Regions from separate parts of the Paenibacillus sp. S29 genome, predicted to be linked through region 1. Evidence: riboswitches for the same ligand, from Rfam matches in the RefSeq annotation. Region 1 holds a riboswitch; each other region holds the start of a gene.

Region 1 (5,444 bases):
TGCGGTAGATGGCCTAATTCATCGCTATCAAATCCAGACCAGCCAACCGGCCAAAGCCTCAGACTTTATGATGCGCGAAGGGGTATGGGAAGGTGGAGAACAACTGGCACCAGATGATAAGGTGGGAGGCGTACTAAAACACGGTACGCTTTCGATTGGGTTCATCGGGCTGGCTGAGTGCATGAAGGCACTATACGGGAAACACCACGGGGAGGATGATTTTGTATACCGCGAGGCACAGCGAATCATCACTTCCATGCGCGTGTATTGCGATCGAATGAGTGAATATCACAATTTAAATATTACATTGTTCGCTACGCCTGCCGAAGGTCTGTCGGGCAAGTTCACATTGCTGGATCAACGTGATTTCGGGATTATTCCTGAGGTAAATGATCGAGAATATTACACCAATTCTTTTCATATTCCCGTGTATTACACGCTCCCGGCTGCTCGTAAAATCAGCTTGGAAGCTCCGTTCCATAACCTATGCAACGCTGGTGCGATTTCATACATTGAGCTGGACGGTAATGCGCGGAATAACCCGGATGCGTTTCTTAAAATTGTTCAGTATGCGCTGCATCAGAACATCGGCTATTTCTCCATCAACCATCCGGTGGATCGTTGTACGGAATGTGGTTATGAAGGGATTATCGGGACAAGCTGCCCCCAATGTGGCACAGATGAGGAGCACACACACTTTCAGCGCTTACGTCGGGTAACCGGATATCTGACAGGAGATTATACCGTTCGCTTTAATGCCGCAAAACAGGCAGAAGTTCGAGACCGGGTGAAACATAAGTGAATTTGTGTGGCTACATTCCGGAATCTCTGAACGAAGGATACGGCCTGCGCACCGTTGTGTTCATTAGCGGTTGCCGTCATGCCTGTCCTGGATGCTTTAATCCAGAGTCATGGAGCTTCCGTGCAGGCGAGCCATTCACCCCCCAACGACAACAGGAGGTCATTCGTGACATCATGGAAAATCCGTTGTTGGATGGACTGACTCTCTGCGGGGGAGACCCGTTTTTCTCAGCAGCAGAATGCTCGCAATTTGTGCGTGACTTCCGCGAAGCCTGTCCCGACCGAACCGTGTGGGCTTACACTGGCTTTGTCTATGAAGATCTACTCACAGATCAGGAGCGACAGGAACTGGCGCTTTTGTGCGATGTGATTGTGGACGGTCGTTTTGTAGAACAGCAAAAGGACCTGACCCTTCCCTTCCGGGGCAGTCGCAACCAGCGTCTGGTAGATGTAAAAGCCAGCATTCAGGCAGGTTATACCGTTTCATTGACATAAGGCGATGCTTACCCAGCAAGCAAGATGCTATATCTAATCTAAGACAAGCCCCCATCATGGGTAAGCTTGTCTTTTTTTCATATAGCTAACAGATTCCATTGGAGTTTCTATTGCGCATCCTGTAAGTTTCACTTATGATGGTGAACAAGTATACGAGTGCATAATTATTCGTCATACCTTAACCGCATAGCTTGGAGATAGGTGTCTGTTCTATTCAGATCAGGCTTAAAAGGGAAGCCGGTGCAAATCCGGCACGGTCCCGCCACTGTAAACGGGGAACTTTCAGCTGTTCATATATCCACTGGTCCACAGACCGGGAAGGAATGCTGAGCGTCATGATCCGTAAGTCAGGAGACCTGCCTATTTTAACAACATCGCAAGTACCTACGGAAGATAGGGAGGTGTTAAGAGCAGTCGCCGTATTTTTGATTTTTTAATCACGGAGGCATTCTTTCCCCTACTTATTTTTAACCTTGGGGGGAAGAATGCCTTTTTTGGTACGTAAAAATAAAACAGCTACCCACTAGGAGGAAAAGTACATGTCCATTATTGAATGGCCTGAATTGTCCGGCTTAATTAGCAGTAATCTGGGATATCCGCGTATCGGCGAAAATCGGGAATGGAAGAAAGCACTGGAACGCTTCTGGAACGGTAGCATTAACGAAAGCGAACTGCAGACGGAGATGAAAAGATTACGGTTGGAGCATCTGAGCAAGCAGCGCGACAAGGGGATTGATTGCATTCCTGTCGGAGACTTCTCCTATTACGATCACATGCTGGATACATCTGTGATGTTCGGTCTGGTACCCGAACGGTTCAACTATCGTCCCGCGGGTCCGGTTCCTCTGTCCGTGTATTTCGGGATCGCTCGTGGACAGAAGGGAGCAACCGCTAGTGAAATGACCAAATGGATGAATACCAATTATCACTACATCGTTCCTGAATTGGCGAACGCAGTTCCGGTGTTCACTGAAAATAAACCTTTACAGGCTTATCGTGAGGCAAAACAAGAACTAGGTATTGATGGGAAACCGGTCCTCATCGGCCCCTATTCATTCGTTACCCTTTCCAAAGGCTATGATCGTAAGGGGCTTGCCTCTATTATAAGAACCTTCCTGCCTTTATACACCCGTGTCCTGTCTGAGCTAGCAGCAGAAGGTGTTCAGTGGGTCCAAATCGATGAACCTGTCCTGACTACCTCATTCCCAGCAGAGGATCTGGACATTATTCAGGAAGTCTATGAAGCTTTGAACCAGGCTGCGCCCTCCTTAAATATAATGCTGCAAACCTACTTTGGCAGCCTAGATCATTATGAGCGTCTGTCCGCACTTCCGGTACAGGGGCTGGGTCTTGATTTTGTGTATGATGATGGCGAAAATCTTCAGCATATATTGCAGCATGGCTTCCCTAAAGGAAAAACGCTGGGCGCTGGTGTCATTGACGGACGCAATATATGGCGCAGCGACCTGAACGCTGTAGCTGCTCTGCTGGGTCAGTTAGCAGAACAGACCACTGCCGAGCAGCTTATCGTACAGCCATCATGCAGTCTGCTGCATGTGCCAGTCAGCCTGGAGGCAGAGCACAAGCTGGACAAGGAGCTGGTGCAAGCGCTGGCCTTTGCTGATGAAAAGCTAGAGGAAATCGCCATCCTGACGGCTGCACTTGGCAAACACGATCCATCCGCACTCACCAAGCTTGGACAAAGTGCAGATGCGGTAGCCCGTTTCAACAGTTCAGCGGCACGCGTACAGACAACTGCCGATCTGGCCGACCTGTTGGCCAAAGAGCCTCTGTCACGCAGCGTTCCTTTCGCCGAGCGTCGTGAGATTCAGCAAAATAAGCTGAAGTTGCCTCCACTGCCTACGACGACCATTGGTAGCTTCCCGCAAACCGCCGAGATCCGCAAGGCCCGCCTGCACTATCGCAAAGGAGAATGGTCTGCCAAGCAATATCGAACGTTCATCCAACAGCAAATTAAGGAATGGATTGATATCCAAGAGGACATTGGCATTGATGTGCTTGTACATGGGGAATTTGAGCGGACCGACATGGTTGAATTTTTTGGCGAAAAGCTGAATGGCTTTGCTTTTACGCAAAACGGATGGGTGCAGTCCTACGGCTCCCGTTGTGTCAAACCGCCGATTATATACGGAGACGTTTCCTTCGATCAGCCCATGACCGTGGAAGAAACGGCATTCGCCCAATCGTTAACTTCCAAGCCTGTTAAGGGAATGCTTACGGGTCCTGTGACCATTTTGAACTGGTCTTTCGAACGTAATGACATTCCACGTAGTCAAGTCGCTTTACAGTTGGCTCTGGCATTACGGGCAGAGGTAGAGGCACTGGAACAAGCGGGCATCGGCATGATCCAGGTCGATGAGCCTGCAATTCGTGAAGGGCTTCCGCTGAAAAAAGAACAGCAGCAAGCCTATCTGGATTGGGCGGTTCAAGCCTTCCTTGTGACCACGGCCACCGTTGAGCCAGCCACCCAAATCCATACGCATATGTGCTATTCCGAATTTCAGCATATGATTCAGTCCATCTTCGATATGGATGCCGACGTTATATCTATTGAAACCTCGCGAAGCCACGGAGAACTGATTGTCAGCTTTGAAGATCAGGTATACGACAAAGGCATCGGTCTGGGCGTGTACGATATCCACAGCCCGCGCATCCCCGATGTATCTGAAATGCTAAGCATGATCCAGCGTGCCCTGCGCGTACTGCCATCAGATTTGTTCTGGGTTAATCCGGATTGTGGTCTGAAAACCCGCACCAAAGAGGAATCTGTCGCCGCCTTGCGACAAATGGTACAAGCGGCTCAAGCAGCCCGGGCTGCATTGGCTGTATCCAACTAATTTTTTTATCGTATCCAATCGCGCCATCATTTTCGCCTTATCCTATTCCCCTTTCCGGCCCTTTTTGCTAAAAGCCAGGAAGGGGGATTTATTCTAGATCATATAATGTATATACGCCTTGAATATGCTCCATTTTCATCTGCTTCATATGTACGCCTAAGCCATGTTCTCGATCCCAGGAGCAACTAAAATTCAAATACAGTTCATCCTTTGCCGATGAGTCGGAAATCAGTATAGACATAAGCTGTATTCGATCCAACAATTGTTCCGGCCGCTCCACATAAGGCGCATATTCATCTGGGTCCTCTCCCAATGTACTGTAAGCATTCCGGTACTTTTCCACTATGCCAGCATAATGATAGTGTATGGACTCCAACACTTGAGGATGAATAGTTGACGAATATTCCATATACTGCTCCCATGTCTTTTTTTGCAACTGTGTAGGTTCTTCTATAGTCTGTGCCTGTTCTTCGGAGTCGGCTCCCACGATAAATTCGACTTCTACTTCCGAGGGCTGCCCGCAAAAATTAACATGTACTACACCACGCAGAACAATCTCCTCAGATACATCCCAAGACTCATCATCCTGTTCCAGTTCCATATACCAGTGTTTCCAATGCACCCTTTACCACCTCTTCATAAAAAGTAATCTTTAACCCTATTGAATACTTTACAATCTATCATTTTAATGAATGAAATTAAAGCGGCATCCTATTTGGGCTTCCAGCCACATTTCGAGGAATTTCCAAATGAAACTACTTTTTTCTACAACATTCGCTATTCAATAAAGCCTTCAAGAAAGAAAATCTGCCCATTTCGGCACAAATATTTTATTATTAAAAATTTAGTACCTTGCATTAATCAGTACATGATGTTAAATTATACCTGACTACTGTTCTATAATTAGTACCCGTGACAAATTAAGCACAAACACACGTTTCTTCCCCTTGTTCCGAACGACACCTATGAATCATTGATAACATCCAGGAAGGGAGCACCGCTCGTGAATGTGAACATCCAATTCAAAAAAGGGGTACTGGAACTGTGCGTTCTAGTTCTAATTGGACGCAGAGACCGTTATGGCTACGAGTTGGCTCAAGCCGTCTCCCGTCATATTGAAGTAGCTGAGGGAGCCCTATATCCACTGCTTCGCCGTCTGGTATCAGAAGGATACTGCACAACGTATTTACAGGAATCGACCGAGGGGCCTCCCCGTAAATATTATCGGCTGACTGATACTGGAAGCCATTATACAAAAATACTTACGCGGGAATGGAATGATTTTGTCCA
Region 2 (5,444 bases), 210 kb from region 1:
CGTATTGATGATATCCAGCGCTTGTAGTGTCACAGCATTACGCTGCGCTGTATCCTTCGCCAGCTTCAAGCTGTTAAGAATACTCTGCAGCGGTTTGGAACTATAACGGCTTACATTGGCTTCGCTTTTCGAAGAATAAAACATATCCATAAAATATTGTGGCTCTCCTGTATGAGCAGTAAGCATACTGTACATAGCAAAATCCCAATCGTTTTTGGTCAACGCCTCGTCGATATTTTCCACCTTGTGAATCTTGACCTGGATTCCCTCTTTCAGCAATTGGCTTTGGATGACCTCAGCCATAACAGAGAGCTCCGGACGCTGAGGAAAAGTCAGCAGCGTAACCTCGAACGGCTTGCCTTGCTTAGTCCATGTCCCTTGGGCGTCCTTCTGCCAGCCATCCTTCGTTAACAGCTGATCCGCCGTTCCGTCCAGCGCTTTACGCTCAACTTTACCGAAGGGAAGAATGCTCGGGAACGGACTGCTTGCTTCCGTACCGAAGCCCCTCATGACGGCGCTCACAATCGATGTGCGTGGAATCAGGCTGTCCACCACCTTACGGTTCGCCGCATCCTTGAATACTGGGGATTCCATATTATACACGAGCATATGGGTGCGCAAGGAGGGAGCCGACAGCACCTGTAGCTTGTCGTTCTTTTTCAGTACCTCTGCGTTATCAACCGGAATATCCGTCGCTACATCCACCTCGCCGGATTGCAGCGCCATCAGGCGCGAATTCCCGTCCGTAATGAACTTCATCGTCGCTTCAGCCAATCGTGCCTTCTCGCCCCAATATCCGTCATAACGCTCTACGATCAAGGATTGGTCCTTGTTGAACGCTTTGATTTTAAAGGCGCCTGTCATCGCTGGGTAACTCTGCTCATCTTTCATCGATGCCACATCCAGTACAATCGTCGATGGATCAGCTAGATTGGACACCAACGCCGCATTCGGCTGGTTTGTCGTGATCTTTAAGGCCAGCGGGCCGCTTACATCAATGGACTTCACATTCAGTAAATCCTTCGCCAGATGGCTTTTCTCGATAGAGCGTAGCAAAGATGCTTTTACACTTGCTGCATCCATACTCTTTCCATTATGAAAAGTGACTTTATCCTGCAAGCTGAACGTCCAAACTGTAGGACTATCCTGCTTCCACTCCTTTGCCAGCCAAGCCACAGGCTCCAGCTTTTCATTCAAACGTACCAGTGTCTCACCTGCACCGGATCGCATCACATCCCAGCTATTATCTCCGTGCGGGTCAACACCTGACGGTTTCCATGTATACGCCATTACCAGCTTTTTACCTGTCGCTGTTTGTTGTGCTGACGCGTTCTCATCTTTGCCGGAGCTATTCGACGTCTTATTGCTAGTACATCCCGAAAGAGCCATAACTGCCAGTAACAGCATCACCCCTGTACATATCAACCATGAGCGCCTGCTACGATTGCTAATCATTCGATGAATCCCCCTCTATCTTGTAAAATCATATAAACCTAACGCAAAACGCGAAAAAAGCATTCCGGACCACTTGATCAGCAGTCAGAAATGCTTTCATTATAAAATGTCAAAACACACCTCGAAGCCAACTCCAAAAACATAGAAGGGATCAGATCGGTTTCAGACATTCCGTATGCAGCACGCCTAACCACCTCCCCAGCATCCCGTGGGTCTGACAGTGATGTCAAAACAGGCAGGTCTCCTGACTCCAAGCGTATCTTTCAGGCCTTCCCGGTTCTTCACAGTTCCAGTGGCTGTTCTGAAAGCTCCAGCAGTATCCTGCTGATGCCTGTATACAGTGGCGGGCCCGTGTCGGAATCAACCGAACTTCCCTTTTAAGTGAACACGCTCAACAACTATCCACATGGTCTCAACAAAACCCCGTACATAGAGTCGTCCGGCTCACACCTGTTTTCTTCCTTTATTTCTTTCCATTACGATCTTATTTTGTTGTCACAGGCTTGTCAATAAATGCTGTATAATAATTCAAATTTGAATGATATGGCGAGAATGAAGGTAATGGCTATTCATTGCGTGCACGAAATGACGGGCATTCCGTCTCCCTCATGATGTCCCGAAAACTGTACCAGACTACTTAATGAATCTAAAAGAGAAGCATAAACGAAAATTTAGCAGCGAGATTGCATCAATTTGTACAAGCTATTAAAAAAGATACATTATATCAAATGCCTGAAAAAGCAGTTGGTTATTCCTTCTCCAAAAAATTGAGGAAGAAAAAAATTTGAAAAGCGACAAAACCAAAGAGTTGATCGGAAATTTAGTGAGCAAACCTTGTGGAATTTCTATTATAAGGATAACAGCATTGGGGGCAGCTACCAAACAAAAGAACTATATTGTTGATTCTTCTCAGACAGCCTTTGAGACAAATTTAACTATTAGAGAATTTACCCGTAAAACATTCCTTAGTGATTTAGAGAATGAGTTTGAAAAGCCTCCGGTGATTAGCCGGGGGCCTAATTTGTTAACTGACCATTTCCTGACAAGCCATGTCAGCGTGCCGTTTAGGTGCCTAGCAGTCAAGTTATTTTTTAGCTAGTAAGTGAGCTAAGCGAGGGATCTTGCAGGTCGTTCACAGCGTCGTACTGTAAACCAGGACGAAGCGACGGCTTGCTTTTACGCTCGAAAAGTTGTGGAGCTAAAGAGTTTTGTACGAACAACCAAACGGGGAGGCACTTGCTATTAAACCGTCAGTTAATAAAAGGACCGTTGCGATCAATACGGCTCTCTTCTATCTTATTTTAAATTTTATCCATTAAATAAAATTATTTACAAACATAAAATTTACAGGTAATATTTACTTATTCCTTCTTATGGATAAAAAAACAATTGTATACACGACTCCAGAGAGGAGACTTAGTAGAAATGAGGTTGATAATGTTCTGAAAATAAAAGTAGATGCGGACACTGTGTAAAGTTGCAATGAGCCGTTAAGCGAAGAAGTTGTCGTCGTTGGTCCTTGAATAAAGGAATAATATATTCCTACCAAAAAACCGTAAGACAAATACTTAAACAGATTTTTTTCAAATTTACTCATTTCTTAGCCCCCAATAATATTTTTCGAAGAGGAGAATTTTAATACTATGAAACCATTCAAAGTCATGACTAAAACAGCAATAATTGCAGCATTGACAGCAATATTATTACCATATGGAGCCATTGCTTCTGCAAATGATGCGCCGAATCCATTGTCATCGACAATACAATCAGAAGCCGGAAAATGGGAACCGACAGATGAAATAAAGGCCAAGGAAGGACAAGTCTACAAATATATCGATCCTAGTAGTGTTAACGATGATGTTTATTACTATTATGTCAATTACGACAATTTAAATCAAGAAAAAGGTAATAATGATAGAATTAGTACCCAATCCATTGGGGTGACTCCTATTGTTAAAACCCATGAAAATCTAGGTTATTGGGTTGATACAAACAATGCAATTCGTGTAAGTACATATACTGGGCCTGCTGCTGCAAAAATTACAGTGAAAACTAATATTAAAGTGAAAGCGGAAGGAGCAATAACAGGTGGTGTTAAAGCTATAGAAGGCACATTGGGTTTTGGTATAGAAGCTGATATTGGCCTAGATGATGAATATTCAATCAATGTTCCTAAAGGAGAAAGATGGGTCATTAGTGCTTTTCCACGATATGAAAAACATAGATTAGGAATGTATTGGCCAGCTCCATTCATAGGTGATCCTTTCATAGGTTATGTGAGAGTAGACAAGCCTGTGGGAATTGCTTTCAGAGTAGAAAAGCACTAATCATATCAAATAAATTGAAATAAAAAGAGAGGCCGTTGCAACCAACACGGCTTCTTTTTTATAGCGGAAAGTAGCGGGACTCTCGCGAGTCTACTCAGTTACTTTGGACTGGATCTGTGGCGTCCGAATGATCTATTGCGTTCAAAGGACTTTATATCATACCTAGACAGGGTTACACGAAAGAATGTCGAATAGAGCGGGTAAGTAAAAGAATGATGAAACAGGATTGTAATTCGTCGTGACGGACAATTAAATACTTGGTACTACGGGTTTTTTATTGACAAGCACGGAGGGTGATGAAATTAACAAGACAGCGAAATTTGAGGATTGGAAGACCGGACATATGCACTCACAAAACTCTGGGTTTTGGAATTTAATTTCGTATGGAATCTTACTGTATCAGCATAGGGAGGCATTCACTTTATCTATCTGCTAACGCATACGGTTCGAATAATCTTCCGTGATTTTTGCTAGGATAAAAAAACAACACGTTCCCAAAGAATATTTTCTATCGTCCACGACTTTCACGTCCAATAGTCATAATTCTGGCCCCCTGCTTTAGCTTGCCCAAATCCAGGAAATAAAGCAGTCCCCTTGTTGACGATCCGCGACTGTTGCGCATCTGCTTACGCTGGCTGCGAACCAATGTAAGCAGCTTCGTTAGGTTATAGCTGTCCAACTCCAAACTCAATCAATTTGGGTGTGCTGCGTCTGGCTCCGGCCAGCCTGACGCCTGCCGTAATAGATACCAGTTTGCACAGCCTATCTTCTCTGCTCATCTTCCCCGGATAACTCCATGCCAAAAAGCCGGAAAAGAGGCATACGTCCTCTCTCCGGCTATCTTTATTTATTCCTAATCATCAAACCTTCTGTGGAACCTCCGAAACCGTCACGCTTTTGACCGATTCCCCTTGTTTTCTCGTCAAAACAATGTTCAAGACAATCGCAGTAATCGAACCCGAAACGATACCATTTTGCAACAGCATTTTGGCAAAGCTCGGCAGCTGGTCGAACATTTGTGGCAGAACGGCAGAGCCTAGGCCCACGGCAATACTGCATGCTGCGATCAGCAGATTGCTTTCCTTCCGCAGATCCACTTCTGACAAAATAGACATGCCTGATGCAGCAACCGAGCCGAACATGACGATCATCGCCCCGCCTAGCACAGCGTTAGGAATCACTGTCGTTAAGGCAGCCAGCTTAGGCAGCAAACCGAGAACAACCATGATCCCGCCCGCAGCAAAAATAACGTTCCGCGATTTGACGCGTGTGAGTGAGATCAGGCCAACATTTTGCGAGAAAGCTGTATAAGGAAACGCGTTAAAAATACCCCCAAGCATAATCGCGAGTCCTTCGGAACGCAGACCATTGACGATCTGCTTCTGTTCCACCTTCTGATCAATCGCTTTGCCTACTGCTAGATAAACGCCTGTAGACTCAACCATACTGACAATATTGACGATAATCATCGTACATACTGCCATCATGCTAAACTCTGGCTTACCAAAATAAAACGGCTGCGCGACACTCACCCATGAGGCTTCCGCCACGGGAGCAAAATGCACCATTCCCATTCCATAAGCAACCACCGTACCCGCGAACAGACCAATAAGCACGGAAATCGAGCGCAAAAAGCCTTTTGCCAACCGATTCACAAGCAGG
Region 3 (5,444 bases), on a different contig from region 1:
CTTTCCAACTTTCCAAGACTTCCCGGTGGCTTTGTTAATTGGTCCAAATGGGCTGAAGCTGCCGAGGCCGCCACCCCATCCGGCTGGGCAATGCTATCGATCAGCTGACGCAGCTTGTTGTTCATATCTTCCACTCCCTGCTCTTTTTAAGTGTGTTTCATCGTTTATTTAATCTGCTGTATCCGAAGCACTTCTGCGCAGCAAGAGCTGCGGCACACTGCTATCAGGATGCGGAAGCATCACAGGCTCAACACCATATACTCGTCGAATCCGATCCTCGGTTAATAACTTCGATGAAGCTCCCAATCCTTCAACCATTCCATCCTTGAGTACAAGCAAATCTTCGCAAAATTGGGCTGTCAAGTTAAGATCATGCAAGACCGCAATGATCGTCACACCCGTTTCTTGGCGCCAATCTGCCAGCAGTTCCATAAATTCAAGCTGATAGCGCAAGTCCAGATAGGTCGTAGGCTCGTCCAGCAGCAATATTCGTGGCTCCTGTACCATTACTTTTGCCAAAGCTACACGCTGTCGCTGTCCCCCACTCAAGCGGTCCAATGCTCTGTCCGCCAACGTGGTAAGACCTAATTGCTCCAGCACGCGATCTGTGATCGCCTCCACATCAACACCCTTTTCCCTGCCTAACCAGTCCTGATGAGGAAAACGTCCCATTTCTACGACTTCCCTGACGGTGTATCCCACCGGAGGAAGCCCTTCCTGTTGGAGTACGGCTATGAGTCGGGAAAGCTCTTTTCTGCTGTAGCTACCGACCTTTTTGCCATAGATATGAACGTTTCCTGAAGTTGGCTGATCTACACCCGAAAGCAGATGCAGCAAGGTCGATTTTCCACTGCCGTTCGGACCAATAATCCCCCACCAAGTTCCTTCGTCGACGCTCCAGCTTATATTCTTTAACGCATGGAACTCTCCATAGGCACGTGTCAGACCCGCTACCTCTAATGCCCGATCACGCACCTTCTGTGATTCACTTTGTTCTGTCACAGCAGTCCCCCCCTGCGCAGCTTCTTGTTACGATACAGGAGATATGCGAAGAACGGTGCCCCAACAAAGGCCGTCATCACGCCCAGAGGAATTTCCGTGGGGGCTAACAACGTGCGAGCCGCCGTATCTGCCCAAGCCATAAAAATAGCTCCACCGAGCGCAGATAATGGAACAATCATCCGGTAATCAGGGCCTGTCACCAGACGAATGATATGCGGTACAACAAGTCCCACAAAGCCAATCACTCCACATACCGAGACAGCGGCAGCTGTCAGCAGCGTGGAAATGATCAGAACAGATAGCTTCGTCGCATCTACATGAACTCCCATGTGAGCCGCCTGACGTTCACCCAAAGCCAAAATATTCAGCACACGTGCCCGATTCCATAGAAATACCAGTCCTATGACCACATAAGGTAAAAGGATTCCTGCATATGACCAACCGCGCAGGCTAAGACTTCCCATCGTCCAGTACAATATTTCATTGACCGTCTCCTTCGACATGGCTGTCAGAAAGGAAACAACCGCTCCCAGAAAGGATTGCATCACCACACCCGACAAAATGAGACTTTGTGTCGGAATTTTCCCACCTTCCCGTGCCAACGTCAGCACCATCCACAGCGTCAGCATTCCGGTCGTAAATGCCACTAGCGGCAGCGTCCATATGCCAACAAATGAAAATTGAAGGCCCCAATAGATCAGTACTGCCGCTCCTACCGAAGCCCCCGAGGATACCCCCAGTGTATACGGATCAGCCAAAGGATTACGCAGCACACCCTGAAATCCGGCTCCCGCCAGCGCCAGCGCTGCTCCTACCAACATTCCCAGTAACACTCGTGGCAATCGGACCTTCAAAATAATCTGCTCTGAGGATGTATTCCAATCCGGTGTAAACGTATCGCCTAACCACGGAAGGTGGTTAACCAGAATGCCCGTGATCTGGCTGACCGGAAGCTTGGCCGAGCCGATACCAAGACAGAGCAGCAGCGTCAGCAACAGCAGGACAAGACCTGTCCCTCCAAAGCCGATCAGTTTACGGTTCATTTGAAAATTTCAGGATACACGCCCTTGGCTACTTCCTTGAGACCTTCCGTTACGCGTGGACCCGGACGACTGATCAAATTATCATCCACGGCAAACACCCGGTTGTGGCGAACAGCCGATATTTGATCCCATCCACTGCGAGCTTTAATGATTTCGCCGAGTGTTTGACCAGTTTTGTCGTCCTTGACACTTTTGCTGTACAAAATCACGTCAGGGTTCGCAGCAATAATATTTTCCTCACTAATTTGGTACCACCCCTTCTGCGTGGCACCTACATTTTCGCCGCCCGCCAACGTAATCAGCTCGTCCATAAACTCGCCTTTACCAACTGTCCAGCCTGGTGAAAACTCGACGTATACCCGCAGCTTCTGCCCTTTACCGATATTTTTAACTCCTTCTTTCACTTCCGCTACATCTGCTCTCATCTTGTCAGTCACCGCTCTCGCTTCTTTCTGATGATCGGTGATTTTTCCATACAATTCGATGTTAGCTATGACATCTTCAACTGTCTTCGGTTCCGTTTTAAAAATCATAATTCCCATGTCGCGCAGCTTGGTCGTAGCCTGTTCACTAAGTGATATCCCTGCAAAAACGACTCCCGGGTTAGCAGCAATGATCGCCTCTTCGTTCGGTTTCATAATACCGCCCACTTTAGGCTTTTTCGTAGCTGCTTCCGGGTAATCAGAGTAGTCGGAGACGCCAACTATTTCCTTATCCAGCCCGATGGCGAACAGCGCCTCGGTTTCTGCCGGGGAGACGGAAACGATTTTATCCGGCGCTTTTTTGAATGTAAATTCCTGTCCTGTTGCATCTTTAACTGTGAGTGGGTAAACTGTTTTGCCCGGAGGCTCTTGTGCGGTTACGGTCTTTCCTGGCTGCTGTGCAGAAGTCTGATTCTCTTTATTTTCTGCATTTTTTCCATTAGCGCCACATGCACTCAGCACAACTGCCAAAATCAGAACCAATAGACCTGTTGTCCAAACCTTTATTTTTTTTCCTACCATGATTTGCACCCCTTCATAAAAAAATCGTTAAGAGCGTTACTTGAGCATCATCAGATATCTTCTAAATCCAGCCTTCTTTTCCTATCAAAAAACCCCCGCATCCTTATATCAGGACACAGGGGTCACGTTAGCGCAGATCGTGCGCAGGCGGCAGCTTCTTTCCGCACGGACAGTCACTGCGAACACGTCATCCTTTCCTCGAAGGATTATGGTGACAGGCGGACGGGCAGGTATCCTGACTTATGGTAAGATCCATGTCCTGAAATTCCTTCATATGCTTAGTAGCACATAAAGCAGGACTAACGGGCATGTTTCCATTTACAGTGGCGGGACCGCGCCGGACTTACACCGACTTCCCTTTTAACAGCGCAGGCAAGGGAAACCATAGTTTCATCACACTGCGCCGACCTCGTCTGCTGGATATTTGATGTAGTGGTAGTCAAGCCGTTCTTTTACTTGATGATTATAGGTTAAAATGAGGCGGCTTACAACCCAAACAGCCTCTTTATCCACTGGTGTCTAACCTAACGAGGGAGCATTTCCGCTATGTAATTGTGCGGTCCCGCCAGCCTCAATTGAATCCTAAATGCTTCTCCCGGCTTCGGATTCAGACTCCAAAAATCATGGCCCGGTATCAGCATACAAGCTAACTGACGAATTACGCCACCATGCGTAACGACCAAAACAGAGAGCGGCCCAGCAGTCAAATCCATGCGTTGAACTTCCATAGCAACACGCCATTCATACAGAGAGTCAAGAAATTTCCGCAAACGATTCACAAAATCTGTCCAAGACTCTCCTCCAGGAGGGGTTATCCGTTGCGGCTCATCAATCCAAGCGCGATACAACGATACATCCTTGAGCATGTCATACGTTTTTCCATCCCACTCGCCAAAATGAAGCTCTCGCAGACGTGGTTCCATCGTAGGAGACATAATAGATAGGGAACCTCCAGACGTCAATTCTGATTCCGGCACAATGATCTGCAAGGTCTGGCGACATCGCATTAAATCGCTGCAATAGATTCGAGCAAAGGACTGCCCCTGCAATTCTTCTTGCAAAGGCTTTAATTCCTGTTCTGCTCCCGGTAGCAAACCTAAGTCGGAGTGTCCCAGATATCGATGTTCCTTATTCCATAAGGTTGTGCCGTGACGAACTAACACGAGTTCCATGTCCCAATGCAGATCTTCTTTAGCATAATCCGGCACCTTATCCTCCTGTGAGTTCGGATTTTGTGCGTATTCTACTGTCCTTTTCGCTGCTATATCTTGTTTCAAGATCATGTCACTTCCTGCTCGATCATTATTCAGTGTGTCACGCCTCACCCTCACTGCACCCATCCCAAGGCAAAACAACCTGCGGCTCCTAACAAACACAATCCTACAAACATACTGGACACGGCGAACATCAGCTGGATTGTATGCCGTATATCTTTCGATTCTAGCGGTCGTATCCAATCGCCCATGTATGCACGAAAGGAGCGCACGCCATGATACACATTATAGCCTCCAAGACGAATCCCCAGTGCTCCAGCAACAGCTGATTCCGGGAAGCCACTGTTCGGGCTTGGGTGCAGACGAGCGTCTCGCTTGACTGTGCGCCAGCTTCTAGCAGCATCTCGCTTGTACATCCACGCCGCTACCACAAGCATTGCCGCTGTCAGGCGTGCCGGAATGTAGTTAGCCACATCATCCAGACGTGCTGAAGCCCAGCCTAAATGCAGATACTTTTCATTTTTATAGCCAACCATGGAATCGAGCGTATTCACAGCACGATAAGCCAGCGCCAAGGGTGCTCCTCCGATCAGGGCATAAAAAAGCGGGGAAATAATCGCGTCCACGATATTTTCAGCGACCGTTTCAACCGTACCACGTACAATCTCAGGCTCATCAAGCTGTTGCGTATCCCGCCCGACAATCATGCCCAGCTCCCGCCGTGCCGCTGCCAGATCATCCGCCTGCAACGCTCGGTATACGGCCATTCCTGCATCCTTTAGTCCTTTGGAAGCAATCGTGGTCGCAATCAGCACCATTTCTGCGCCGACAGACAACCACGGATGAATCCAGGCAAGCAAGTGCAACAGCGCCCAGGCGAGCGCAAAGGAGCCTCCCGCCACAATAAGTGGAAGCAGTATACCCGCACGTTTTAGTCCTCGGTCACTGCGGAACTGGCGACGAATCGCTTTTTCCAATGCTGAAATGGCATGTCCCATACCGATGACTGGATGCGGCAACCACCTCGGATCACCGATCAGCCTGTCCAAAAGGTAGGCTGCCAGGATAATCAAGCTAACTGTCACGCCGCTGCTCCTCCTCCAGCACTTCACCCAATACAGACAGCAGCCTGTCGTTGGCTTCTGCATCCTTGACCGCAATGCGAAAATGGCTCGTCGTCA

The links. Region 1 has a riboswitch for cobalamin ahead of metE (5-methyltetrahydropteroyltriglutamate--homocysteine S-methyltransferase). Riboswitches for the same ligand answer to the same signal wherever they lie in the genome.
Region 2: linked by a shared signal. The riboswitch ahead of ACL9RM_RS01030 (ABC transporter substrate-binding protein) and the one ahead of metE (5-methyltetrahydropteroyltriglutamate--homocysteine S-methyltransferase) in region 1 are both predicted to bind cobalamin.
Region 3: linked by a shared signal. The riboswitch ahead of ACL9RM_RS17985 (ABC transporter substrate-binding protein) and the one ahead of metE (5-methyltetrahydropteroyltriglutamate--homocysteine S-methyltransferase) in region 1 are both predicted to bind cobalamin.

The regions. Positions count from the first base shown of each region.
Region 1 is NZ_JBMOUI010000001.1:423,246-428,689, reverse strand. Features, by position in the region: gene ACL9RM_RS01965 (anaerobic ribonucleoside triphosphate reductase) at 1-802, shown strand, start outside; gene nrdG (anaerobic ribonucleoside-triphosphate reductase activating protein) at 799-1,296, shown strand; cobalamin riboswitch at 1,479-1,674, shown strand; gene metE (5-methyltetrahydropteroyltriglutamate--homocysteine S-methyltransferase) at 1,836-4,154, shown strand; gene ACL9RM_RS01950 (DUF6985 domain-containing protein) at 4,243-4,755, opposite strand; gene ACL9RM_RS01945 (PadR family transcriptional regulator) at 5,158-5,444, shown strand, end outside.
Region 2 is NZ_JBMOUI010000001.1:215,888-221,331, reverse strand. Features, by position in the region: gene ACL9RM_RS01030 (ABC transporter substrate-binding protein) at 1-1,455, opposite strand, end outside; cobalamin riboswitch at 1,673-1,876, opposite strand; gene ACL9RM_RS01025 (hypothetical protein) at 2,240-2,554, shown strand; gene ACL9RM_RS01020 (hypothetical protein) at 3,099-3,782, shown strand; gene ACL9RM_RS01015 (hypothetical protein) at 4,291-4,473, opposite strand; gene ACL9RM_RS01010 (nucleobase:cation symporter-2 family protein) at 4,643-5,444, opposite strand, start outside.
Region 3 is NZ_JBMOUI010000010.1:174,640-180,083, forward strand. Features, by position in the region: gene cobT (nicotinate-nucleotide--dimethylbenzimidazole phosphoribosyltransferase) at 1-125, opposite strand, end outside; gene ACL9RM_RS17975 (ABC transporter ATP-binding protein) at 169-1,002, opposite strand; gene ACL9RM_RS17980 (FecCD family ABC transporter permease) at 999-2,045, opposite strand; gene ACL9RM_RS17985 (ABC transporter substrate-binding protein) at 2,042-3,049, opposite strand; cobalamin riboswitch at 3,258-3,451, opposite strand; gene ACL9RM_RS17990 (histidine phosphatase family protein) at 3,574-4,332, opposite strand; gene cbiB (adenosylcobinamide-phosphate synthase CbiB) at 4,377-5,348, opposite strand; gene cobD (threonine-phosphate decarboxylase CobD) at 5,338-5,444, opposite strand, start outside.